DNA from 2 places in the Pseudoalteromonas sp. NH0006-46 genome. Region 2 is predicted to be linked to the other one. Evidence: predicted binding sites of a transcription regulator. Region 2 holds the regulator's gene; the other holds the start of a gene.

Region 1 (11,763 bases), on a different contig from region 2:
CCGATGGCAAGTTATGGGTGGCCAATAAAAGTGGTGTTGGTTATTTTGATTTAAATAAAAGTTATATTAATTTAATTCCAAGCAGCCAATATGGCCGTGCTTCAGTACATGATTTGCAGTTTGATGGCGACCGCTTATACATTGCCACAGGGCGAGGTTTATTCGTTTACGAGAACGACACACTGTTTACTGTACCCGGGCGTGCACTGCGTGATAACCCTGTGTTTGCAATTAGTCGTTCAAGTAAAGGCGGGTTTTGGATAGGCACAGGCCGAGGTTTATATAGGCTTAATTTTGCAGGTTTAACTCCTTTTGCTTACAACGCGTTTTTAGGCAGTAAATTTATAACTTACGTGTTGGACAAAGAAAACTTTGGTGTTATTGGGACGAGTAAAGGCGCTTATTATTTTACTGACCGTGGTATTGAAAAAGTAGGGGATCAAACTTCGCTTGAAAGTGCATATATCACCAGTGTTTTGCATATTGATGGCGTGGGTATTTTAATTGGTTCACTTAATGATGGATTGTTTTACCGCAGCGCGCAGGGTCAATGGCGACAGCTTGATGCGGCAAATGGCTTGCCGTATGGTTCTATATTTAGCTTAGAATACGACGAAAAATTAAATAATGTTTGGGTAAGCACCATGAAAGGGGTTTACAGAATGCCAGCAGGGCAGTTTAAAACAGATATTCAAAGCTTAAAAGTAGAAGAGGTGATTTCGTCATTCGACCGACAGCTTGATGGCAAAGCAAACCAATGTTGTAGTGGATTGGGTCATGATGCGGTAGTCAGTATGGGTAACTCAATGTGGTATCCAAGCTTGCAGGGTGTTGTAGAAATACCTAAAAACGTAGAGTTGTTTGGTGTACTGTCGTTAAAGCCGACCATTGAAACAATTAACACACCTGAGCGAAGCCTCACAACAGCAGCGTTGGGTAATAAGCCAACTCTTGAAACCGACGAACGAGATATAACGCTTACTTATACGGCTATCGATTACTACGCGCCAAATAGTATTGAGTTTAGATATAAACTAAGTGGCTTAGATAGTGATTGGCGATATGCAAATACTCGTCGTGAGGCTATTTATACTAACTTACCTGCAGGGGCATTTCTGTTTCAGTTAGAAGCAAAACGCCAAGGGGAAGATTGGTCAAAGGCACAAAATGTAGAGTATGGCTTTATTGTGCCTGAGCGTTTTGATGAAACAATTTATTTTAGGTTGCTGATCACAAGTGGCTTTATTTTACTCCTTTATTTAGTATTTTGGGTGCTTAAGGCGCAAGAGCGCAGAAAACAAAAAGTGCTTGAAGGTTTAATTACAGAGCGGACTTTAGAGCTGCGCCAAGCAAATGATAAATTAGGGCAAGTTAATTCACAGCTTAAGCTCGTTAGTCACTCAGATGAGCTAACAGGCTTGCGTAGCCGTCGCTTTTTGTTTGATCAGCTACCAAAAGACATTGAACACTTTCAACGTAATTCGCAATCATTGCAGGCGCAGGGTAAATCACTGGTGCTTGTAATAATAAATTTTGATAACTTTAGCCGTATAAATGATGCCTTTGGTCCAATTGCAGGTGATAGCTGCTTGCAGCAAATGGCAGCTCTACTAAACTCGCGTACCCAAGGCTCTGATTATGTAGCGCGTTGGAGTGGTGATGAATTTTTACTACTATTACGTGACTTTAAATGCAATAAAATAGACAGTTACGCGTCAGAACTTTGTAAAGCGATTGCAGAGTATTCATTCCAACTACCTAACGGTAATATGACAAATATAACAGCCTCAATTGGGTGGTCTTTCTATCCATTACCATTACTCGGTGGCCAGGTAATTGGTTGGGAAACCTCTATTAATTTAGCTGATATTTCACTTCATCAAGTTAAAAAGCGCGGTGGTGATGGCGTAGCCCATATTACTTTTGACGAGCAGCTAGATGCATTTGAATTTGAGCAAAACTCTAATGTAGAGCAGCAGCTGAGTATGCTACAGCGAAATGGTTTAGCCGATATAAAAGTGTGGATGCGATAATACCTGACCAACATTGTTGATCAGGTATGGTGAGGTTAACTCTATTGATTAAGCCAAGCTGGTAATATTGCCACTGACTCAGGTGCTGTAAATGCAGTGCTTGCATCGGCGCTAACGTCGCCTCCGGCACTGCTTAAAATATTGTTAAAACGCATAACCACATTATTTGATTTTTCAGCTACGTATAAATCTGTCCCGGTATACATAATATCGACAGGGTTGCCCAGTAGGGTATTTGGACCGCTAATAGTGGTGCTTATGTTTACCAAACCCGACGCCATTGCTACGTTATTCAACACGTATATTTTGCCATCATCGGCAATTGCTGCGCTACCAACATCAGAGAGGATTAACGAGCCGCTTAGCGAGTCGTAGTCGATGCCATGTATATTGCTTGGCGCTTCTATTGCGGCTCCAGCATTTGCAGGTGTTATAAGCCTATCTTCAACGGCAATATTAGTATTACCAGCCATTAGCTTGCTTTTGACTTCGTCGAATACAGCAACGGTTCCATTTGTTAGTGCTACAAAAGCACGGTCAGTGCTTGCATCGTAATCAACATCCCAAGGGCGAGCGCCGTTTGCAAAAGTAAGTGTCATCAAAGGGGACGCATCCCCTGTAGTACACGTTGAAAATATTGAAATGCTCGGCGTATCTGCATTATTTTCTGCAACTAAAATCATACCGCTATCAGAAGCAACATCAAGACCTTTAGGAGATATAAGGCCTGTGTTCGCTCCAGTAATAATACTATCTTGGCTTGTATTATACGTTTGTCCATCTCGGTTTATTGCTACTTTATTTGAAATAACAATACCACCAATAGAAGTTGCACTGTTATCGAACGTTGTATAACTGTTTCCCGCTTTGTCGAAGGTCGTGCTTTCTATAGTTTGACTCGCGTTATAATTGCCAATTTCAGTATTAAGTTGTGAACTTAATCGACTAATTTGCCCAGTTGTTTCACCTGCAGTACCTGGGTTACTGCTTACAGCGACCCCTAAAAGCCCCATATTAGCAGTATCACTATCTGAAATGTCAGCCCTCTCATTTGGCATGCCCAGTTTAGTAATTGACTCAGGTTTAATCGTTGAGGTGACTAAATCAGGAGTAATATCGCCGCTTTCACCTGAAAATATATTGCTAAAGACAAGAACAGCGTCATTTGATTTTTCGGCTACACGCAAATCACTACCTTCAAGGCTAATATCAACGGGGTTACCAAGCATTGTTGCTGGGCCGGCAATACTTCGTGCAACGCTTACTAAACCCTCTGCGGTTGATGCATTATTGATTACAAATAACGATCCATCGGTTGCATCTGAGGCACTACCTACATCAGACAAAACAAGTTTATTAGTACTTGGGTCATAAACAATACCGTGGATATTTACAGATATTTGCGTACCATCATTATTGGCAGGGGTAATTGTGCGGCTTGGCATTGCGGCAAATTCACTATTAACAAAATTATCGTAAACGGCTACATCACCATTTGTAAGTGCTACATAAAGGCGGTCATTAGTTTCATCATAATCAACATCCCATGGTGCAGCCTCTGTAATGGTTATACCTAAAGGAGCTGCATTGCCGGCTGCTGTAGCACCAAAAGTCGTTACCTGCATTGCGCCAAAGTCAGCAATAAAAATAAGACCACTCTTTTGTGCTGTAGCAATTCCCTTAGGGTTTACTAGCGTTGTGTTAGCACCTGTTATTTCGCGATCTGTATTTGCAGCATAGCTGGCGCCGTCAGCACGGTTAGCAAGCTGACAGATAGTTTTAATACTGCCATTTTCATTGTCGCTTGCTTGTAATAAGTTACCTAGGCTATCAAAAGCGACGCCTTCGTTAGCTGTTGTATTAAAGGTTTTTAATTTAGAAGCACTTTGGTTAATTAAGTCAATGGTACCCGCGTTGGTTTCTCCATTGTTAGCCAAAATAAATGTTGCAGCTGCAAAACCTGGGTTGCCATTTTTACCGTCGGAACCATTTTGTCCATCAGTGCCTGCAATACCATCTACGCCGTTTTTACCATCGTCTGAGCTACAACCTGTAATGCCGATTAATACTGCAAGTGTTAAAGCTGAAAAACTAAGTTTTTGTTTCAATGTGTTTTTTTGTGCAGAGTAAGTTGTTAAATTAACGTTATTCATCATTTTTACCTTTTAAATATTCCATCAAATTTAGGTAAATAAAGGCTTGCTCGTAAAGCGTATACTAAGCAGCACTGATTATTTACATGTTAACCTCACTGCAATAACGGTTAAAAAGTTAAATTGGATGCAAAAAATAATAATAAAAACGAAAAAGGAGCCAATAGGCTCCTTTCTTTAAACAATTAGAATAATTAACTAAGCGGTAAATGACCTAATTGAACTTAAAATACCTTGCTGGCCTAAGCCCATTTCATCGTGCATTTCGTCTTGCGTGCCGTGCTTAATAAACTCATCAGGAATACCTAAGTTAAGTATTTTAACATTGGCCTGTTGGCTAGCTAAGTATTCGTTAACCGCAGAGCCTGCGCCTCCGGCAATGGCATTATCTTCAAGAGTAACTATGGTATCGTGATTTTTAATAATGTCGTTTAGCAGTGAAGTATCAAGCGGCTTTATAAAGCGCATATTAACAAGTGTTGCATTAAGTTCAGTTGCAGCAAGTTGTGCATTTTCAAGTAATGTTCCAAATGACAAAATGGCAATTTTTGAACCTTGTTTTACTGTATTTGCTTTACCAATTTCGAAAAGTTGCATATCGCTTTGAATCTCTGCCGTACCTGCACTTCCGCGAGGGTAACGAACAGCAACCGGACAATTAGCTTTGTAACCGGTGTATAACATTTGGCGGCATTCGTTAGTATCGCTAGGTGCCATAATAACCATATTAGGAATACAACGCATAAAACTTAGGTCGTATGCGCCTTGATGTGTTTCGCCATCGGCACCCACAATACCTGCTCGGTCTATGGCAAATAATACGGGTAAGTTTTGCAATGCAACATCGTGAATTAATTGATCGTACGCGCGTTGTAAAAAGCTGGAATATATAGCAACAACAGGCTTTAAGCCTTCACAAGCAAACCCCGCAGCTAGGGTGACGGCATGTTGTTCAGCAATTGCTACGTCAAAATACTTATCAGCATGCTCTTTTGAAAAGCGCACCATGCCCGAACCTTCACGCATAGCCGGTGTAATAGCCATTAATTTGTCGTCTTGCTCTGCCATGTCGCATAACCAGTCGCCAAATACTTTTGAAAAAGTAGGCGCGCCTGGTTTTGATTTTGGTAGACTTGATGTGCTGGGGTCAAATTTAGGTACGCCGTGATAGCCAATTGGATCTGCTTCAGCTGGCTTGTAACCTTTACCTTTTTGCGTTTTTATATGAAGAAGTTGTGGGCCTTTTAAATTACGCATATTACGTAATGTATCAACCAGCATGTTTACATCGTGCCCATCAATTGGGCCAATATAATTTAAGCCAAGTTCTTCAAAAAACGTACCTGGTATAACCATGCCTTTAAGGTGCTCTTCCATTCTGCTGGCAAGCTCTTTAACAGGCGGTACGCCAGACAGTAGTTTTTTACTCCCTTCGCGAATATTGGTGTAAAAGCTACCAGATAAAATACGTGCAAAATGATTGGTTAATGCGCCAACGTTTTCAGAAATCGACATTTCATTATCATTTAAAATAATAAGCATGTCTGATTTTACATCACCTAAGTGATTCATTGCTTCAAACGCCATGCCCGCAGTAATAGCGCCATCACCAATAACAGCGACAGTTTTGCGGCCAGCGCCTTCTTTTTGCGCCGCAATTGACATGCCTAATGCTGCAGAAATTGAAGTGCTTGAATGACCAACGCTAAATGTGTCGTAGTCACTTTCATCTCTAAACGGGAATGGGTGAAGGCCATTTTTTTGACGAATGGTGTGCATTAAATCACGCCGACCCGTTAAGATTTTATGCGGATAGGCTTGATGCCCAACATCCCATACTACACGATCTTCTGGTGTGTTATACACGTAATGAAGTGCAACTGTAAGCTCAACCGTGCCTAAACCAGACGCTAAATGACCGCTACTTTGCGATACAGAGTTAAGTAAATACTCACGTAGTTCATTGCTAAACTCGGGAAGTTTATTCTGCGCTAAGTCTCGTAATTGAGCTGGTTTGTCAACCAAGTTAAGTAATGGATACTTGCTACTATCAAGTGTCATGGCTTTTTTATATCCTTCGAGCACATTCGTTTTCAACTAGGAATGAATAACGAATGTTAAGTAATAATGTCAGTGCTATTTGCAATACGCTTAAGCTGCGACTAATGGTCACGTTCAATAAGGTAATTTGCTAGCGACGCAAGAAGCGTTGTATCTGCATCAATAAGTGCTAACGCTTCGTGGGCTTGTGTTATTAAATTTTGCGCCTTTTCTTTAGCGCCTAGCATACCTAATAACGCTGGGTATGTCGCTTTATTCGCTTCTATATCTGAGCCTTGTGGTTTACCTAATATATTGGTGTCACCTTCCACGTCTAAAATATCGTCGTGTACTTGAAATGCCAGCCCTATAGCATACCCAAAAATACTCAAGTTATCTAAAGTTTGTTCATCTGCGTTTTCACTGCACAGCGCACCTAGTGTTATAGCACAGTTAATTAGTGCACCGGTTTTTAACTTGTGGATGCGTTCAAGTTCTTGTACCGAAACAACTGTGTCAGTTGCGGCAATGTCTAAGCCTTGTCCCGCAACCATACCTTCAATACCTGATGCATGTGCAAGAGCAGCAATCATTTTTACTTGCGATTGCGATGAGCAATTAAAGTTGTGTGTGGCTATAAGTTCAAAGGCGAGAGTTTGCAATGCATCACCGGCTAAAATAGCTTGTGCTTCGCCATACACAATATGACAAGTAGGGTAGCCGCGGCGTAAATCATCATCATCCATAGCGGGCAGATCGTCATGTACTAAGGAGTAACTGTGAATGCATTCTATGGCTGCAGCTAAAATGTCTAAGTCACTTTTTTTAGCACCGAGCATTTCACCAACAGCGTAAACCAAAAAAGGGCGTAGCCTTTTACCACCATTAAATAAACTGTAATGAGTGGCTTCTTTTATGGTTTTATCGCTATCGAGCGGCTGTTCAAAGTAGCGGTTGAGTGTAGTGGCTACATCTATCTGAGCACGTTCAATATAGTCTTTTATGCTCACAACTATTCCATATCGTTATTAAAGTTTGTAAGTGCTGACTTTTCGCTATTGCCCATTAAAATAGATACTTTTTGTTCTGCTTGCTGTAGTTTTTCAGATGACGCTCCAGCGAGCGCGATACCACGCTCGAACTGCTTCAATGATTGTTCAAGCGATAAATCACCTTGTTCCATTTCACTAACAATTGTTGATAATTCTTCTAGTGCTTTTTCGAAACTTAAGTTTTCAGGTTTTTTAGTCGCCATCTTTATTTCAGCTTACATAATAAATTTAGGAGCCAATTTTAGGGGGAATGCTAAACTAGGTCAAAGGATGATATGAGTTTTTTACATTTAGGACGATTAATCGCGTGTTAGTTTGTGTTATTTATTAGGAAAACTCGATAATTAGGCTGTGTGCCTAACTTGATATAAAATAATAAATATAACTTTATATGTTTATTTACAAAAACGACTTAAGCAATTCAGTATGTTGCCGATAAGCAGTTAATAATAAAAAGTTTATGATAAGGCATTTAAACATGAAATCTCTGGAGGAAATGTGGATTTAGCAACCATAATAGGGATCCTAGGCGCAATTGGCTTAATCGTCATGTCTATGTTTATGAGTAGTAGCGGTGAAATGGGCATGTTTGCCGATGCACCTTCAAGTGTAATTGTATTTGGTGGCTCGCTATTTATTGTCTTATCAAACTTCACTATGTCTCAATTTTTAGGGATAGGTAAAGTGGTTGGTAAGGCATTCATGTTTAAAATTGAATCGCCTGAAGAGTTAATTGAAAAAGCAGTAGAGCTTGCAGATTCCGCTCGTAAAGGGGGGTTTTTAGCACTTGAAGAAGCTGAAATTCCAAACCCATTTATGCGTAAAGGCGTTGACATGCTTGTTGATGGGCATGACGCTGACGTTGTGCGCGCCACACTTCAAAAAGATATTTCCCTAACCACCACCCGTCATGAGCTCGGTGCTGGCTTATTTAAAGCACTTGCCGATATAGCTCCTGCAATGGGGATGATTGGTACATTAATAGGCTTAGTTGCCATGTTATCAAACATGGACGACCCTAAAGCTATCGGGCCTGCAATGGCCGTGGCACTATTGACCACTCTGTATGGTGCATTTTTAGCAAACGTTGTAGCAATTCCAATTCAGGTAAAACTCGAGCTGCGTAAAGACGAAGAGGCAATGAATCAGCGTTTAATTCTTGATGCTATTTTAGGGATTCAAGATGGTCAAAATCCGAAAGTGATAGAAGGTATTTTGAAAAATTACTTAGCTGAGTCTAAACGTAAAGTTGATACCGAGGAGTAGCCATGTCTGATGAAGAGTGCAAATGCCCCCCCCCAGGTTTACCTGCGTGGATGGGAACATTTGCTGATTTAATGTCGTTGTTGATGTGCTTTTTTGTACTATTATTGGCATTCTCAGAAATGGATGTACTTAAATTTAAACAAATAGCAGGCTCTATGAAGTTTGCTTTTGGTGTACAAAATAAAATTGAAGTTAAAGATATCCCAAAAGGGACATCAGTTATCGCCATGGAATTCACCCCAGGTAAACCAGAACCTACACCAATAGAAACCATTCAGCAGCAAACCGTTGAAATGACCCAGCAAATGCTAGAGTTTCAGGCCGGCGATGAAAGTTCTGCTGGCGGTAGACAAGAGCAGCGGGGTGATAAGCGCGGTGGTGAGTCTCGAAGCACATCGCAAGAACAATCATCTGAACAAGCAACATCTGCAGCAGATCAAGAACAAACAAATGAACTCGTTAAAAAAATAGCGCAGCAGTTAGAGAAGCAAATAATAGATGGTGCAATAGAGCTTGAGTCTTTGGGCCAGCAGATTATTATTCGTATTCGTGAGAATGGTTCGTTTCCTTCGGGCAGTGCTTTTTTACAGCCTAAGTTTAAACCCATTATTCAGGATATTGGTGTGCTTTTAAAAGACGTGCCAGGGGAAATTACTGTTTCAGGGCATACAGATGATTTCCAAGTATCGAATGAGTTATACGTTAATAACTGGGATTTGTCGTCTAAGCGCGCAGTGGCCGTTGCCAGCGAATTACAAACAGTTCAAGGATTTGATAAAACACGAATGATGGTCGTTGGCCGTGCGGAAACAAGGCCGCTAGTTCCTAACGATACCAATGAAGACAGACGCCGTAATCGCCGAGTTGAAATATCCATATTACAAGGCAAGGCAAAAGAATCTGATCCTATTGATGTAAGATAACTCTTTTAATTATAAAGCTGGGCTTAATTAGCAGCCCAGCTTATAAGCTTTACGAGTCACTACCACTTGATACTCATTAATGCAGACAATTCATTAAAAACTCTCCCTCTTTGAAATTGCTATGCTAGACTACTGTTTATATAACCAGTTGTAGGCGAGTGTATGAAACTCTACATTGCAGAAAAACCTTCACTTGGGCGTGCAATCGCTGATGCACTTCCAAAACCACACAAAAAACACGATGGTTACATTGAGGTCGCTAATGGTGATTGTGTTTCATGGTGTATTGGTCATTTGTTAGAACAAGCTGAGCCTGATGATTACGATGAGCGCTATAAAAAATGGCAATTAGAACACCTCCCGATAATACCGGAACAATGGCAGTTAAAGGCTAAAACAAAAACTCGCAAGCAGCTTAGCGTTTTAAAAAAGTTAATTAAACAGGCTACAACACTTATACATGCCGGTGACCCCGATCGTGAAGGGCAGTTACTTGTAGATGAAGTGATAGAACAAGCCAAAATAAGTAAAACTAAAAAGCAAAGTATTCAGCGTCTACTTATAAGTGATTTAAACTTAGCGGCAGTAAAAAAAGCGCTTAATAGTATGCGCTCTAATCGGGAATTTATTCCACTGAGTGTCTCAGCACTTGCTCGTTCCCGTGCTGATTGGCTATTTGGGATGAACCTCACTCGGGCTTATACGTTAGCTGGGCAAAAAGCAGGGTTTGGCAATGTGCTATCAGTTGGTCGCGTACAAACTCCCATTCTAGGGTTAGTGGTTAACCGCGATAACGAAATAGTTAATTTTGTATCAAAACCATTTTATGAGGTATTAGCTAGTTTAGTTACTCCTGAACAGCAGCTATTTACAGCCAAGTGGGTACCGAGTAAAGCTTGCGAACCTTATCAAGATAAAGAAGGGCGAGTGCTAAATAAAGCATTAGCCGAAAATGTGGCTTCGCGTATAACTAATCAAAAAGGAGAGGTAACAGCGCTTGAACAAAAACAAAAAAAACAAAGTGCACCTTTGCCTTATAACCTATCCGCACTACAAATAGATGCAGCTAAAGCATTTTGCATGCCTGCCCAGCAAGTGCTTGATATTTGCCAAGGATTATATGAACGTCACAAATTAATTACTTATCCTCGTTCAGACAATCGGTATTTACCAAAAGATCATCACCAAGATGCCGCCGCTATCTTTAAAGCGATAGCACAGAACAAAGGACAGCCAGTAGAATTAGTCGATGGAGCAAACGTAAAGCATAAGAGTAAATGTTTTAATGATTCTAAAGTGGCTGCTCACCACGCTATAGTACCGACGGCTAAACTTTTAAAAAGCGCATACTTGGCAAATGATGAAGCGAAAGTATACCAGTTAATATGTAGGCATTATTTAATACAGTTTTACCCAGATTATGTTTATAACGAAACTAAAGCAGAGGTAACAATTGCTGGTGGTTTATTTAAAGCCAACGCTAAACAAGAAGTCAGCTTAGGTTTTAAAGTGTTAATGGGTAAATCAGAATTAAAAGAAGAGGCAACGTTGCCTTATCTTGAAAAAGGGATGAACCTGAAATGTACTCAAGGAAGTGTAATAGAAAAGCACACTTCGCCCCCAGCTCATTTTACTGATGCAACATTGTTGGCTGCGATGACGGGGATTAGCCGTTATGTAAAAGATCCACATATCAAAAAAATATTAAAAGAGACCGATGGTTTAGGTACTGAAGCTACTCGAGCAGGCATTATAGAGTTGTTATTTAAACGGCGCTTTTTAAAGCGTGAAGGCAAAACAATTAAAGCTACAGAGACAGGTCTTGCATTAATTAGTGTTTTGCCTGAAGGTTTAGCAAGTCCTGACTTAACGGCAAAATGGGAGTCAAGCCTAGGTGATATTGCACAACAATCCTTGAGTTATCAGCAGTTTTTACAACCTCTACTTGCTGATCTTACTAATTTTGTGGATCAGGCCGCTAACTGTGACAGCCGGGTATTTGCCAAGCTGCCTAAAACGCCTGCCAAAAAGCGCTTTGCAAAGCGCGCTAAAAAAGCACCTTTTAAAAAATCAGGCTACAAAAAAAGCCCTGTAACAAATTAACCGCAGGGCTTGTTGGTTTATAAGTCATTCACTTTTATTAAATAACGCAACCGCAGCGTTACTCATGGCTTTAATTCCAGTAGGAAGCGCCACTTTATAATCAGGTGCAAATTTACTTGAGTGCAATGATGGAAGTGTTTCGTTGTTTTTTATTGCTTTTTCGTATTGCTGTTGATTAACGCCGCCTAGCCAA
Region 2 (11,763 bases):
TAATTACGTGTAGTAATACGTATGCCACCATGTGGTAAACGAATAATTTTTATTGTGTCATCGTCTGACGGCAACTCTACTTCTGGCTCTGGCTCTTTAATCTCAGCTGCTTGTTCTTCAGCCAGTTTATTTACTTCATTAGGCAATCCATATTTAGATAAAGCGATAACCACTTTGCGATTTTCAGCGCGCCCCTCTTCTGTATTATTTTCAGCAAAAGGTGAATACTGTCCATACCCTTCAATGGCCATTCTGGCTGAATTTATTCCTAATGATTCAAGCTCAACTAAAACAGAAGTCGCCCGAGCTACAGATAATTCCCAATTAGAGCGAAATATTTCATTTCGAATAGTTTCATCATCTGTATAACCGCGAACCCGTATATAGTTATCTACCGGTTCAATAATATCTTTAACTATTTTAACGACTTGTTTTGCTCGAGAATGTGCAACAGCACTACCGCTAGAAAACAACATACCTGAACTCAGCTCGATAATTAGCCAATCTTGATGTAATTCTAGGTTAGCCTCACCATCACGAATCTCGTCAATAAGCGCAGATTGAAGCTTTGTTAATAAACTATCGAGCGGTTTTCCTAAATATTTTTGCTGGATATTGCTCGTATCACTTTGGCCATCGAGTAACTCGGGGCCTTGCTCTTCTTTGTTTATACTTTCACCATAGAGTAATTCTTTCTCAGGCGTGACTCTATCGGTGAGTATTCCGGTACCCTCTACCCCCGTCCCTTGCTGAGAATAAATACGTGCTGATTTATCAAACACTTGCTCTAAAGAATCCGATAGAATTTGAAAGTTTTCCTCTTTGTTTATTGCAATAGCATACATTACAACAAAAAAAGCAAACATGATGGTCATGTAGTCAGCATACGACACCAACCAGCGTTCTGTGTGCTGACTTTTTTGGGCCGAGCGACCCAAACGTCGACGCATCATTTTATGCGTCCACTAGGTTTGGCCGCTCAACACGGTAAGCTTCAAGCTTTAACTCTATATTCATAGGGCTTTGGCCATCGCTAATTGCAATGATACCTTCAGCAAGCATTTCGTGGTAAAGCATCTTTTCTTCTACACGTTGCTTAAGCTTATTTGCCATGGGTAAAAATAATAAATTAGCCAACCCCACGCCGTATATCGTAGCAATAAAGGCAGTAGCAACTCCAGCACCTAGTAATTGGGGGTCAGTAATAAAAGACATTGCTTGAATAAGTCCAAGAACGGCCCCTAAAATACCTATGGTAGGACTATAGCCGCCCATTGCTTCGTAAACCCGAGCCGCTTCAAGTAAGCGTTCACGTTCTAACAATAAGTCTATCTCAAGTGTATCTCTGAGTTTTTGTTCTGAACCACCATCAACTAACAGGCTGAGCCCCTTTGCGGCATAAACATCTGAATGCGTTAATGCCTCATCCTCTAGTGCTAAATAGCCCTCTTGTCTCGCTTTATGCGACCAACGTTTAACCTGTTCAATCGCATCATCAATATCATAGCTTGGCGTAACAAATACCCAGTGACTCATTCTAAGCATTTTTTTAAAAGTACTGGCAGATGTTTGAAGCATGACAGCACCTAAAGTACCACCTAGTACGATAATGAGTGCCGGACCATTAAAAAGCGCTGCAATCACACCACCTTCTAGATGATAGCCTATTGCTATAGCACTTAGTGCAACTATTAACCCAAGTACGGAGAGCTTATCCACAACCGGTTTCACTTTTTATCCGCGTTGCAATATCATCCAGCGCTAAACTCTCACTTGAAAGTCCCGCATTAGCAACAGCTTGTGGCATACCATAAACAACACAGCTTTTTTCGTCTTGTGCCCAAATAGTAGCCCCAGTTTGTTTTAACATTCTCGCACCATCTCGACCATCGGCGCCCATGCCAGTTAAAATAATTGCTAATACATCGCCTTGAAAAGCCTTAGCTACACTTGCAAACGTTACATCGACGCTAGGCTTATAAGTAATTCGCTCGCTATTATCTTCAAAAACACGCAATGTTTTTGAACCACCTCGTCCTTCAACCATCATTTGTTGACCGCCCGGCGCTAAATAAGCAGTTCCTGGGTCTAACCGATCACCTTGTTGTGCCTCTTTTACTTTTATTTTGCACAAACCATTTAAGCGAGCTGCAAATGCCGGTGTAAAAGCAGCGGGCATATGCTGAATGAGTAAAATAGGATGCGGGAAATTAGCTGGTAATTGCGTTAGCACATTTTGTAAAGCAACTGGGCCACCCGTAGACGTACCAATTGCGACTAATCTATATTGCTTTCCACTGGCACGAGAAGGAAGTGAGCTCTGTGTTTTGGTTAATGATGGTTCAGGGGTTGAACGCTGAAAACTTCTATCCGGTTGCCTGATGGAAGATGTGCTACTTCTTTGAGGTACCGCACGTGTTGCGGGTTTAGAATACGACACTGGCTTAAAAGTTCTGGGAATGCGTCTATTGCCAATTTCTTTAACTTTAGCTTGGAGAAGCTTTATGGCATCTTCATTATTACGTGCTATGTCTTCAAACTTTTTAGGCAAAAAGTCCATCGCCCCCGCATCAAGAGCATCGAGTGTGGCTGTTGCGCCAGCACGGGTCAATGAAGAAAACATTAAAATTGGTGTAGGATTGCTGGCCATTATTTCTTTAACCGCGCTAATACCATCAAGCACTGGCATTTCTACATCCATTGTGATCATATCAGGACGCAGTTGGGCCGTTTTTTCAACAGCTTCTCTGCCATTTATGGCAAATCCAATTACTTGTATGTCGCTGTCTTGCTCAAGAATTTCGCTTACTCTACGACGAAAAAAGCTTGAATCGTCAACAACTAAAACTTTTACGGCCATTTAGCTCTCTTATTAAATTTCTATGTAGGCACACTTAATTGTGTGCCTGCTTTATGATTTAGCCTGCGTAGTGTTTTAACATATTGGGAACATCTAAAATAAGTGCAATTCCACCATCTGACGTAATAGTTGCACCTGCCATACCAGGAGTGCCTTGAAGAAGTGCATCAAGAGGCTTTATCACAACTTCTTCTTGTCCTATTAAGGAGTCAACGACAAAACCAACCTGCTGAGTACCTATTTGAACAATAACAACATGGCCTTGAGCTTTGCGCTGAGTACGATCTGCTCCTTTAACTAACCAATGCTCAAGATAAAACAGCGGTATTGCTTTTTTACGTACAATGATCGTTAGTTGACCATCAACTACATTTGTTTTGGTTAAATCTAAGTGGAATATTTCACTAACACCAGCCAATGGTAGTGCAAATGTTTGTTCACCAACTACAACCATTAAGGTAGGTAATATGGCAAGTGTTAGCGGTACTTTAATTTCTAAAATTGTACCAACACCTAGCTCTGACTGAATACTCACTGAGCCATTGAGTTGAGTGATTTTAGTTTTTACAACATCCATACCCACACCACGCCCTGAAATATCAGAGATCTCTTCCTTAGTAGAAAATCCTGGTGCAAATATTAAATTGTACGCTTCGGTATCTGATAAACGGCTCGCTTGATCGTGATCTAAAACGCCTTTACTGATTGCAATTTTTTTGAGCTTCTCAGCATCCATACCCGCACCATCATCTTTGATAGTTAACAAGATATGGTCGCCTTCTTGCGAAGCTGAAAGCGTGACATTACCCGTTCTAGGTTTGCCAGCTGCTTCACGAGCTGCTGGCATCTCTATTCCGTGGTCAACTGAGTTTCTAACTAAGTGAACAAGTGGATCTGCAAGTGCCTCAACCAAGTTTTTATCTAAATCAGTTTCTTCACCAACAAGCTGTAAACTAATATCTTTATTTAAGCTTCGTGCTAAGTCACGAACAACTCGAGGGAAGCGGCCAAATACCTTTTTAATTGGCTGCATTCGCGTTTGCATTACTGCGCCTTGGATATCAGCCGTCACAACATCTAAGTTAGAAATGGCTTTACCCATTGCTTCACTTTCTGAGTTTGTTGCTAAACTTACCAACCTGTTACGAACAAGTACAAGCTCACCCACCATATTCATTATTTGGTCTAGGCGTTTTGTGTCAACTCGGACTGTTGTCTCGGCTTGAGGAGGAGCTGGTTTTTTCACAGCTGCAGGCGCTGGAGCAGGCGCTGCTTTTGCTGCTGGTTTTTCTGCAGGCTTTTGCACTGGTTTTGGCGCAGCAGCTTTTACGGGTTCAGGCTTTTTAACAGGCTCACTTACCTTAGCCGCGGGTTTTGCCGCTGGCTTAGACTCTGAAACTGCAGGACTCTCTATTGATTTAGGAGCGCCAGTACCATGAAGTTCATCTAGTAAAGCCTCAAATTCATCATCACTAATTTCATCATCGCTAGTATTACTTGCCGATGTATTTGTTGATGCCGTTGCAGTATTTTCTACTGGATTATTACTTGCTGGTTGCTCTTTTGCAGGCTCACTAGCGGCAACAGCGCCAAAGCTTCCAACGCCATGGAGTTCATCAAGTAGATTATCAAACTCATCATCTGTAATGTCTCCACTGACATCACTGCTACTTGGCGAACTTTCAGCTATTGGGCTTTGACCTTTCCCGTGTAGCTCGTCGAGTAGGTTTTCGAATTCATCTTCTGTTATTTCATCTATCTGAGTTTCTTCATCGCTTTGCGCAGCTGAACCGCCGCTAAATAACTCATCAAAGGCAAATGGGTCTTCTTCATCTGCTGATGAAGTTTCTTCTGCCGCAGGCGTTTCTAAAGCTTCATGTTGAGGCTCATCTACCGTGTCAAATGGAGATTCACCAGCAAGCTCTTCCTCTGTTGGAGGCAAGCCCAGTTTGTGAAGAACTTCAAGTAGTTCGGGATCGGCAGGCTCAGGTTTATCGCGGTTTTGAATGGTAGCAAACATCTCGTTAATAGTGTCGAGTGCCTGCAAAATCACATCCATTAACTCAGAGTTAACTGTTCGTACACCCTGTCTGAGTAAATCGAATACATTTTCTGCACCATGACATGCGTCAACTAACTCCGTCATGGCTAAAAACCCAGCACCACCTTTTACAGTGTGAAACCCTCTAAATATGGCATTGAGTAATTCGGTGTCTTCTGGATTGTTTTCCAGCTCAACTAACTGTTCAGATAAAAGCTCTAGGATTTCTCCTGCCTCTACAAGAAAGTCTTGTAAAATATCTTCATCGACTTCAAACATGCAGTTACTCTCCTCTTAGAAGCCCAAACTTGATAAAAGATCATCGACTTCATCTTGATCAGATACAACATCATTACGTGATTCTTTATCAATAATAGGGCCTTCTGGACCTGCTAAAGTTTGTTCGTCTAATGGTTCATTTGTTTTTTGTTGTTCTATTTTTTCGGCTTTACCGTCGTTTTGATCAGCAAAGGCAGTCAAAAGATGGATCAAGCTTTCTTCGACTTCTCTAACAAGCTCAATAACCCGGCGAATAACTTGCCCGGTTAAATCTTGATAGTCTTGCGCCATAAGTACATTTGTCATCAAACTTTGCAGCTCATCGGTTTTATGATGAGATTTGTTCATAAACTTATCAATGCTGTGGCATAACGATTTAAACTCTCCTAACTCAATCTCTCGATTCATTAGGCGATCCCATGTCGGTTTGATATGAGATATCTCATCCGCCAACTGCTGAGCAATTGGTAGGCTAGCCTCAACAGCATCCATTGTTTTATTTGCGGCATTTTCTGTCATTTCTATAACATAATTAAGCCGTTTTTTTGCATCTGGAATCGCATCGGTAGTTAAGTCAGTTAAGCGAGTGTCTAGCTCGAAGCTTTTTAAAGCTTCATGCAATTGACGGGTTAACTTTCCAACTTCAGCAAATATTTCAGATTGCTCCTTAGAAGCAGTATCTAAAATTAACTGATTGGCTTTGTCTTGCTCACCGTTTTCTAGATAAACAACGAGCTGACGAGCTTGTTCTAAAGTTATTTGAGGCGCAGCAAGTGCTGACATAAGCCTCTCCCCCTATCATTAGCCTAAACGTTCAAATACTTTTTCTAATTTAGTTTTGAGTGTTCCAGCAGTAAATGGCTTAACAATGTAACCATTAACACCTGCCTGTGCTGCCGCTATAATTTGTTCTTTTTTAGCTTCAGCCGTTACCATCAATACCGGAATGTGTTTAAGCTTATCATCCGCACGTATTGCTCTTAATAGGTCTATACCCTGCATTCCTGGCATATTCCAATCGGTAACAACAAAATCAAATACTTGATTTTGTAGCATTGGCAAAGCGGTTGACCCATCGTCTGCTTCTTGAACATTAGTGAAACCTAAGTCACGTAACAGATTTTTAATAATACGTCTCATTGTTGAAAAATCGTCAACAACCAGAATTTTCATGTTTTTATCCAAAACATCCCCCAGTGAGGTCTTAACCTTGTTTACTTACTACTAATTTATCCAGTCATTGATTTTAGCTTTGAGCTTAATCATCGCCTGACCATGTATTTGACTTACACGCGATTCGCTTACATCGAGTATATGCCCTATTTCTTTTAAATTCATTTCATCGTTATAGTACAAAGAAAGCACCATTGCATCTCGTTCTGGCAAAGATTTTACCGCACCTAACAAAGACTCATTAAACCGCTCATTTTTAACGTTATTAAACGGTTTGTCTAGCGCTAAATCTTGATCAACTGGACTGATGACATCCTCGTCGACACCAAGGTCTTCTATACCGAGTACTTTACTTGCATTTACATCGTTTAAGATATGATGGTACTCATTTAACGAAATTTCAAGTTTTTCAGCAACTTCTATATCTGTAGGCTCACGGCTTAAGCTTTTTTCTAAAAAAGCAATTGTTTCAGCCACCAAACGGCTTTTGCGATGCACTGAACGGGGTGCCCAATCGCCGCGTCGCATTTCGTCAAGCATTGCGCCACGAATACGAATCCCTGCAAAAGTTTCAAAGCTGGCGCCTTTGGTTGCATCAAAGCTCTTAGAAGCTTCAATCAGGCCAATCATGCCTGATTGTATTAAATCGTCCAGCTGAACGCTGGCAGGTAAACGCGCTATAAGGTGACATGCCACTTTTTTGACGAGTGATGCATGTTTTTCAACAATCACATTTAAATTTTGTGCTGATTGATATCCCATAACTTTATTCACCAATGTTGTCATAATTAGCCGTTTACTAGTTTCTCTATGAAAAACTCCAGATGACCCGATGGTTGGTTAGGTATTGGCCATTTAACTGCTTTTGTTGCTAGCGCTTGAAACGCCAGTGCCGCAGGCGAATTTGGAAAAAGTTCTACAATAACTTTTTGACGGCGTGTTGCCTTACGCATATTTTCGTCGTAGGGAACCGTTGCAACCAAGTCCATTGATACATCTAAAAAACGATCGGTTACTTTGGAAAGTTTAGCAAATAGCTCTTGCCCTTCACGCATGCTGCGGACCATATTTGCAACAATTTTAAATTTATATACACCATGCTCACGGCTCAATACTTTTATCAGCGCGTAGGCATCTGTTATTGATGTGGGCTCGTCGCATACAACAACCATGACATCTTGTGCTGCGCGGGAAAAACTCAGCACCATGTCAGAAATACCTGCTGCAGTATCTACAATTAAAATATCAAATTCTGTATTTAATTCGCTAAAAGCTCTGATAAGTCCCGCATGCTCTGAAGGCGACAATTCAACCATGCTTTGAGAACCCGACGTCGCGGGTACAATTTTAATACCTGCGGGGCCTTCAACTAGAATTTCATCAAGTTCGCATTCACCAGATAAAACATGTGATAAGTTACGTTCAACACGCAGCCCTAGCATAACGTCACAGTTTGCTAAGCCTAAATCGGCATCAAGAACCAATACTCTGTTACCTTGCTGGCCTAATGCAATTGCAGTATTAAGAGAAACATTTGTTTTTCCTACTCCACCTTTACCGCCAGTGACAGCGATAACTTTTACGCCGTTGTTATTGTTTTGACTCATTTTGCGCAGGCCACTTGCTTGATCTAATACTGTGTTAATCATACATCCCTACTGTGCTTGGCGCCACTGCTTGGTGCCTTGAATGTTGTGCTTTTGCTCTTTTTAAATAGAGTTGCTCAGCCTTTTTAACTAGTTTTTCAGCATTTGCAACTCGAATATCTTCTGGTACTCGTTGACCGTTAGTAAGATACCCTATTGGAAGGCGATTTTGAATCGCAATACTAATAATCTCACCTAAACTTAAAGATTCGTCTAATTTGGTGAATATACAACCACTTAACTGCACTTTCTTAAAGTGTCTAACGGTTTCTTGCAACACGTGTATTTGCGATGTTGCACTGAGCACTAAATAGCTACGAATATCAACGCGCTGGTTACGCATAAGAGTATTAAGCTGCTCAGTTAAACGTAAGTCGCGTTGGCTCATACCCGCAGTATCAATTAATACTAGTCGTTTATTTCGTAAATGATATAAAACTTCAGCTAATTCATTAGCATCTTTAACTTGCTTAACACCACAGCCTATAATTCGACCATACGTAGCAAGTTGCTCATAAGCACCAATTCTGTATGTGTCGGTTGTGATTAAAGCGACTTTGTCTGCACCGTACTTTTGTGCACCAAGTGCAGCTAATTTAGCAACTGTGGTTGTTTTACCAACCCCAGTTGGGCCAACCAAAGCGTATACACCGCCTTGACGTAAAATTTCGTTATTGGTTGTCTGCATCTGATCTTCAACCATTGTTAAAAGTGCTTTCCAACCTTGCTGACGAGACACATCGTCAGGAACAAAGCACGCCATTTGCTCTGCAACATCTTTATCTATACCCATACCAACTAAACGATCAATCATGCATGCACGAGTAGGGTCGCGTCTTGCCATGTCTTGTTGCATGAGCCCTGATACTTGATGCTCTAACAACTGACGAATGGCATTCATTTCGTCACGCATTGACGAAATTTGCTCACTTTCATTATGTTTAGTTTCTTGACGGTTTGTCACTGGGGTATCAAGGTCATCAAAATCACTTTCTAGGTCATCAAACCCAAGGCTGTCTGCTTGTGTTTGCGGACGAGCTGAAGCTTGGCGTTCATTGGTAAATATAGGTCGAGGACGCTGTTCTTGCACTGGCTCTTGGTAGTTGTCTGTAGTATCAATACCTGATTGCGAAAACATAGAAGCCAGTTCTGCAGAGCGAGGACGTGGAGCTTGACGCTCTAATAATGCTTGAAGACTATCAGCTACTTTCGCTTGTGGCTCTGGCTTAGCGCGAAGTGGCTCTGGTTTTACAAAATTATGCACTTGCTGTGACTTTGCAAAACTTTTTGCTGGCGCACTTTGCGGTTGCTCTTTTTTAGGGGCTGCTTTGTCATAATCAACTGCTGCTACAATTTCGACACCGTTAGCTAGCTTTTTATTTGACATAATAACCGCATCAACACCTAATTCGTCTTTAACTTCTTTAAGTACTGTGCGCATATCTTTAGCAAAAAAACGTTTTATTTTCATGATTCAACCCCTTTAAAAATCTTATTGTTGGCCTACAGAGCTGACTATCTTGATCTGTCTTTCATCTGGTACCTCTTGATAAGACATCACCCTTAAACCCGGGATGGTGTACTTAACAAAACGAGATAACACAGTGCGTAACATTCCCGACGTTAGCAATATTGAAGGTTCACCGGACATTTCTTGGTTTTGATGCGCTTCGTTTAGTGACACTTGAAGTCGCTCTGCAAGTCCTGGTTCTATACCGGCACCTTCGTCGCCTGCATTTTGCAGTGACTGATGCAACATCTGTTCCAACTCAGGCGCCAAGGTTATGACAGGGATTTCTGACGACATACCTACAGCATCTTGAACTATTAATCGGCGTAATGAAATACGCACTGCAGCCGTTAATACATCGGGGTCTTGACTACGCGGGCCATACTCAACAAGCGTTTGTACAATTGAACGCATGTCGCGAATTGCAACCCCTTCATTAAGTAAGTTTTGTAGTACTTTTACAATCACAGTTAACGGTAATACGTCAGGAACTAAACCTTCAACTAAGCGAGGGTGACTTTTACCTAACATGTCTAATAAGTTCTGTACTTCCTCGTGGCCTAACAGCAGTGCTGCACTGTTTGTGAGTAACTGGCTAATATGTGTAGCCACAACTGTGGCTGAATCTACCACGGTATAACCTAGCGATTGTGCTTCGTCTTTTTGATCTGGTTTTATCCATACCGCATCAAGTCCAAAAGCAGGGTCTTTAGTTTCAATCCCTTTAATTGGCCCAAATACTTGACCAGGGTTTATTGCCAGTTCATCACCATGCTTAAGTTCACCTTCACCTGTAGATACCCCCATAAGCGTAATTCTGTATGCATTAGGGTCAAGCTCTAAGTTATCGCGAATATGTACGGGTGGAACTAAAAAACCCAGCTCTTGAGAAAGCTTTTTACGTACTCCCTTAATACGATTTAGTAGTTCTCCGCCTTGAGATTGGTCAACCAAAGGAATTAACCTGTAGCCTACCTCTAATCCAATTACATCTACTTGCTGAACATCATCCCAACCCAGTTCTTTTTGTTCTTGTTTATTAGCAACGCCCGTACCAGCAGCTCCATTTGCAGCAGCTTCAGCCTCTGCTGCAGCCACTTTTAGTTTACTTTGTTGAGTGTAGTAAGCTAAATAACCTAATAATGCGCCTAGGCTTAAAAATGCTAAATGAGGCATGCCCGGTACTAAGCCCATGGTAATTAAGATACCAGAAGCTATAAATAATGACTTCTCGTTGCCAAGTTGTTTCTTAAACTGGTCGCCCATATTGAGTGACTCGTTTTGACGTGTTACTACAATCGCTGTACCAATCGATAGTAACAGTGAGGGAAGCTGAGCCACTAGGCCATCACCAATCGTAAGCAGTGTGTAAACTTCCATAGCTTGGCCAAAACTTAAATCGTGCTGGATCATGCCAACAAATAAACCACCAACAATGTTGATAATTAAAATGACAATACCAGCAATAGCATCACCTTTTACAAACTTACTTGCACCATCCATTGAACCATAGAAGTCAGCTTCGCGAGTAACCTCTTCGCGGCGATCACGCGCTTGCTCTGCACTAATGAATCCTGCGTTTAAATCGGCGTCAATTGCCATTTGTTTACCTGGCATTGCATCAAGTGTAAAACGTGCTGATACTTCAGAAATACGCCCTGCACCTTTGGTAATTACAACAAAGTTAATAATGATAAGAATTAAAAATACCACTAGGCCAACAGCATAGTTACCGCCAATAACAACAGACCCAAAGGCTTCTATCACTTTCCCCGCGGCATCTCCACCATTATGTCCTTCAAGTAGTACAACACGTGTACTTGCTACGTTAAGTGCTAAACGCATAATTGTGGCGATAAGTAATACGGCCGGAAACATACCAAACTCAACCGGTTTCATGGTGTAAACCGTTACGAGTAGTACCACCAACGCCAAAGCAATATTGAATGAAAAAAGGATATCAAGTAAAAATGGCGGTAACGGTAAAATGACCATTCCCAAAGCTGCAAGCACAAGCAAAGGTGTACCTACGCCTTTTGCATATTCTTTTTTGTCTGCGTTAAGTTGTTGTAATACCGCTTTAAAACTCATAATTCTACAATTTCAAAAAATTGACACTACGTAGAATTAGCAATAACTATTCCAAGTTAATAAAGGAGTAATATTAATACCTGTAAGCATCTGGGATGGGGAGCTTTTTATTAAGCTTTGTCGGGCGTTTTCCGCGACCTTTATTGAAGCGTTTTAACTGAAA

Evidence for each region. Region 2 encodes FliA, which starts transcription of late flagellar genes. Its sites were predicted from a motif close to CTAAAGNTNNNNNNNNNNNNGCCGATA; they were not measured.
Region 1: a site for FliA is predicted at 7,690-7,716, ahead of pomA (flagellar motor protein PomA). Genes of this name have one in related genera too.

The regions. Positions count from the first base shown of each region.
Region 1 covers NZ_BAAJML010000002.1:636,663-648,425, forward strand. The annotation lists gene AC27I2_RS07760 (ligand-binding sensor domain-containing diguanylate cyclase) at 1-2,033, shown strand, start outside; gene AC27I2_RS07765 (hypothetical protein) at 2,075-4,186, opposite strand; gene dxs (1-deoxy-D-xylulose-5-phosphate synthase) at 4,385-6,247, opposite strand; gene ispA ((2E,6E)-farnesyl diphosphate synthase) at 6,349-7,236, opposite strand; gene AC27I2_RS07780 (exodeoxyribonuclease VII small subunit) at 7,239-7,481, opposite strand; gene pomA (flagellar motor protein PomA) at 7,777-8,544, shown strand; gene AC27I2_RS07790 (flagellar motor protein MotB) at 8,547-9,467, shown strand; gene AC27I2_RS07795 (DNA topoisomerase III) at 9,630-11,570, shown strand; gene AC27I2_RS07800 (M20 metallopeptidase family protein) at 11,595-11,763, opposite strand, start outside.
Region 2 covers NZ_BAAJML010000001.1:664,247-676,009, reverse strand. The annotation lists gene AC27I2_RS03075 (flagellar motor protein MotB) at 1-953, opposite strand, end outside; gene AC27I2_RS03070 (flagellar motor protein) at 955-1,719, opposite strand; gene AC27I2_RS03065 (protein-glutamate methylesterase/protein-glutamine glutaminase) at 1,712-2,860, opposite strand; gene AC27I2_RS03060 (chemotaxis protein CheA) at 2,919-5,180, opposite strand; gene AC27I2_RS03055 (protein phosphatase CheZ) at 5,196-5,963, opposite strand; gene cheY (chemotaxis response regulator CheY) at 5,982-6,365, opposite strand; gene AC27I2_RS03045 (RNA polymerase sigma factor FliA) at 6,405-7,115, opposite strand; gene AC27I2_RS03040 (MinD/ParA family ATP-binding protein) at 7,142-8,002, opposite strand; gene flhF (flagellar biosynthesis GTPase FlhF) at 7,995-9,470, opposite strand; gene flhA (flagellar biosynthesis protein FlhA) at 9,492-11,600, opposite strand; gene flhB (flagellar biosynthesis protein FlhB) at 11,674-11,763, opposite strand, start outside.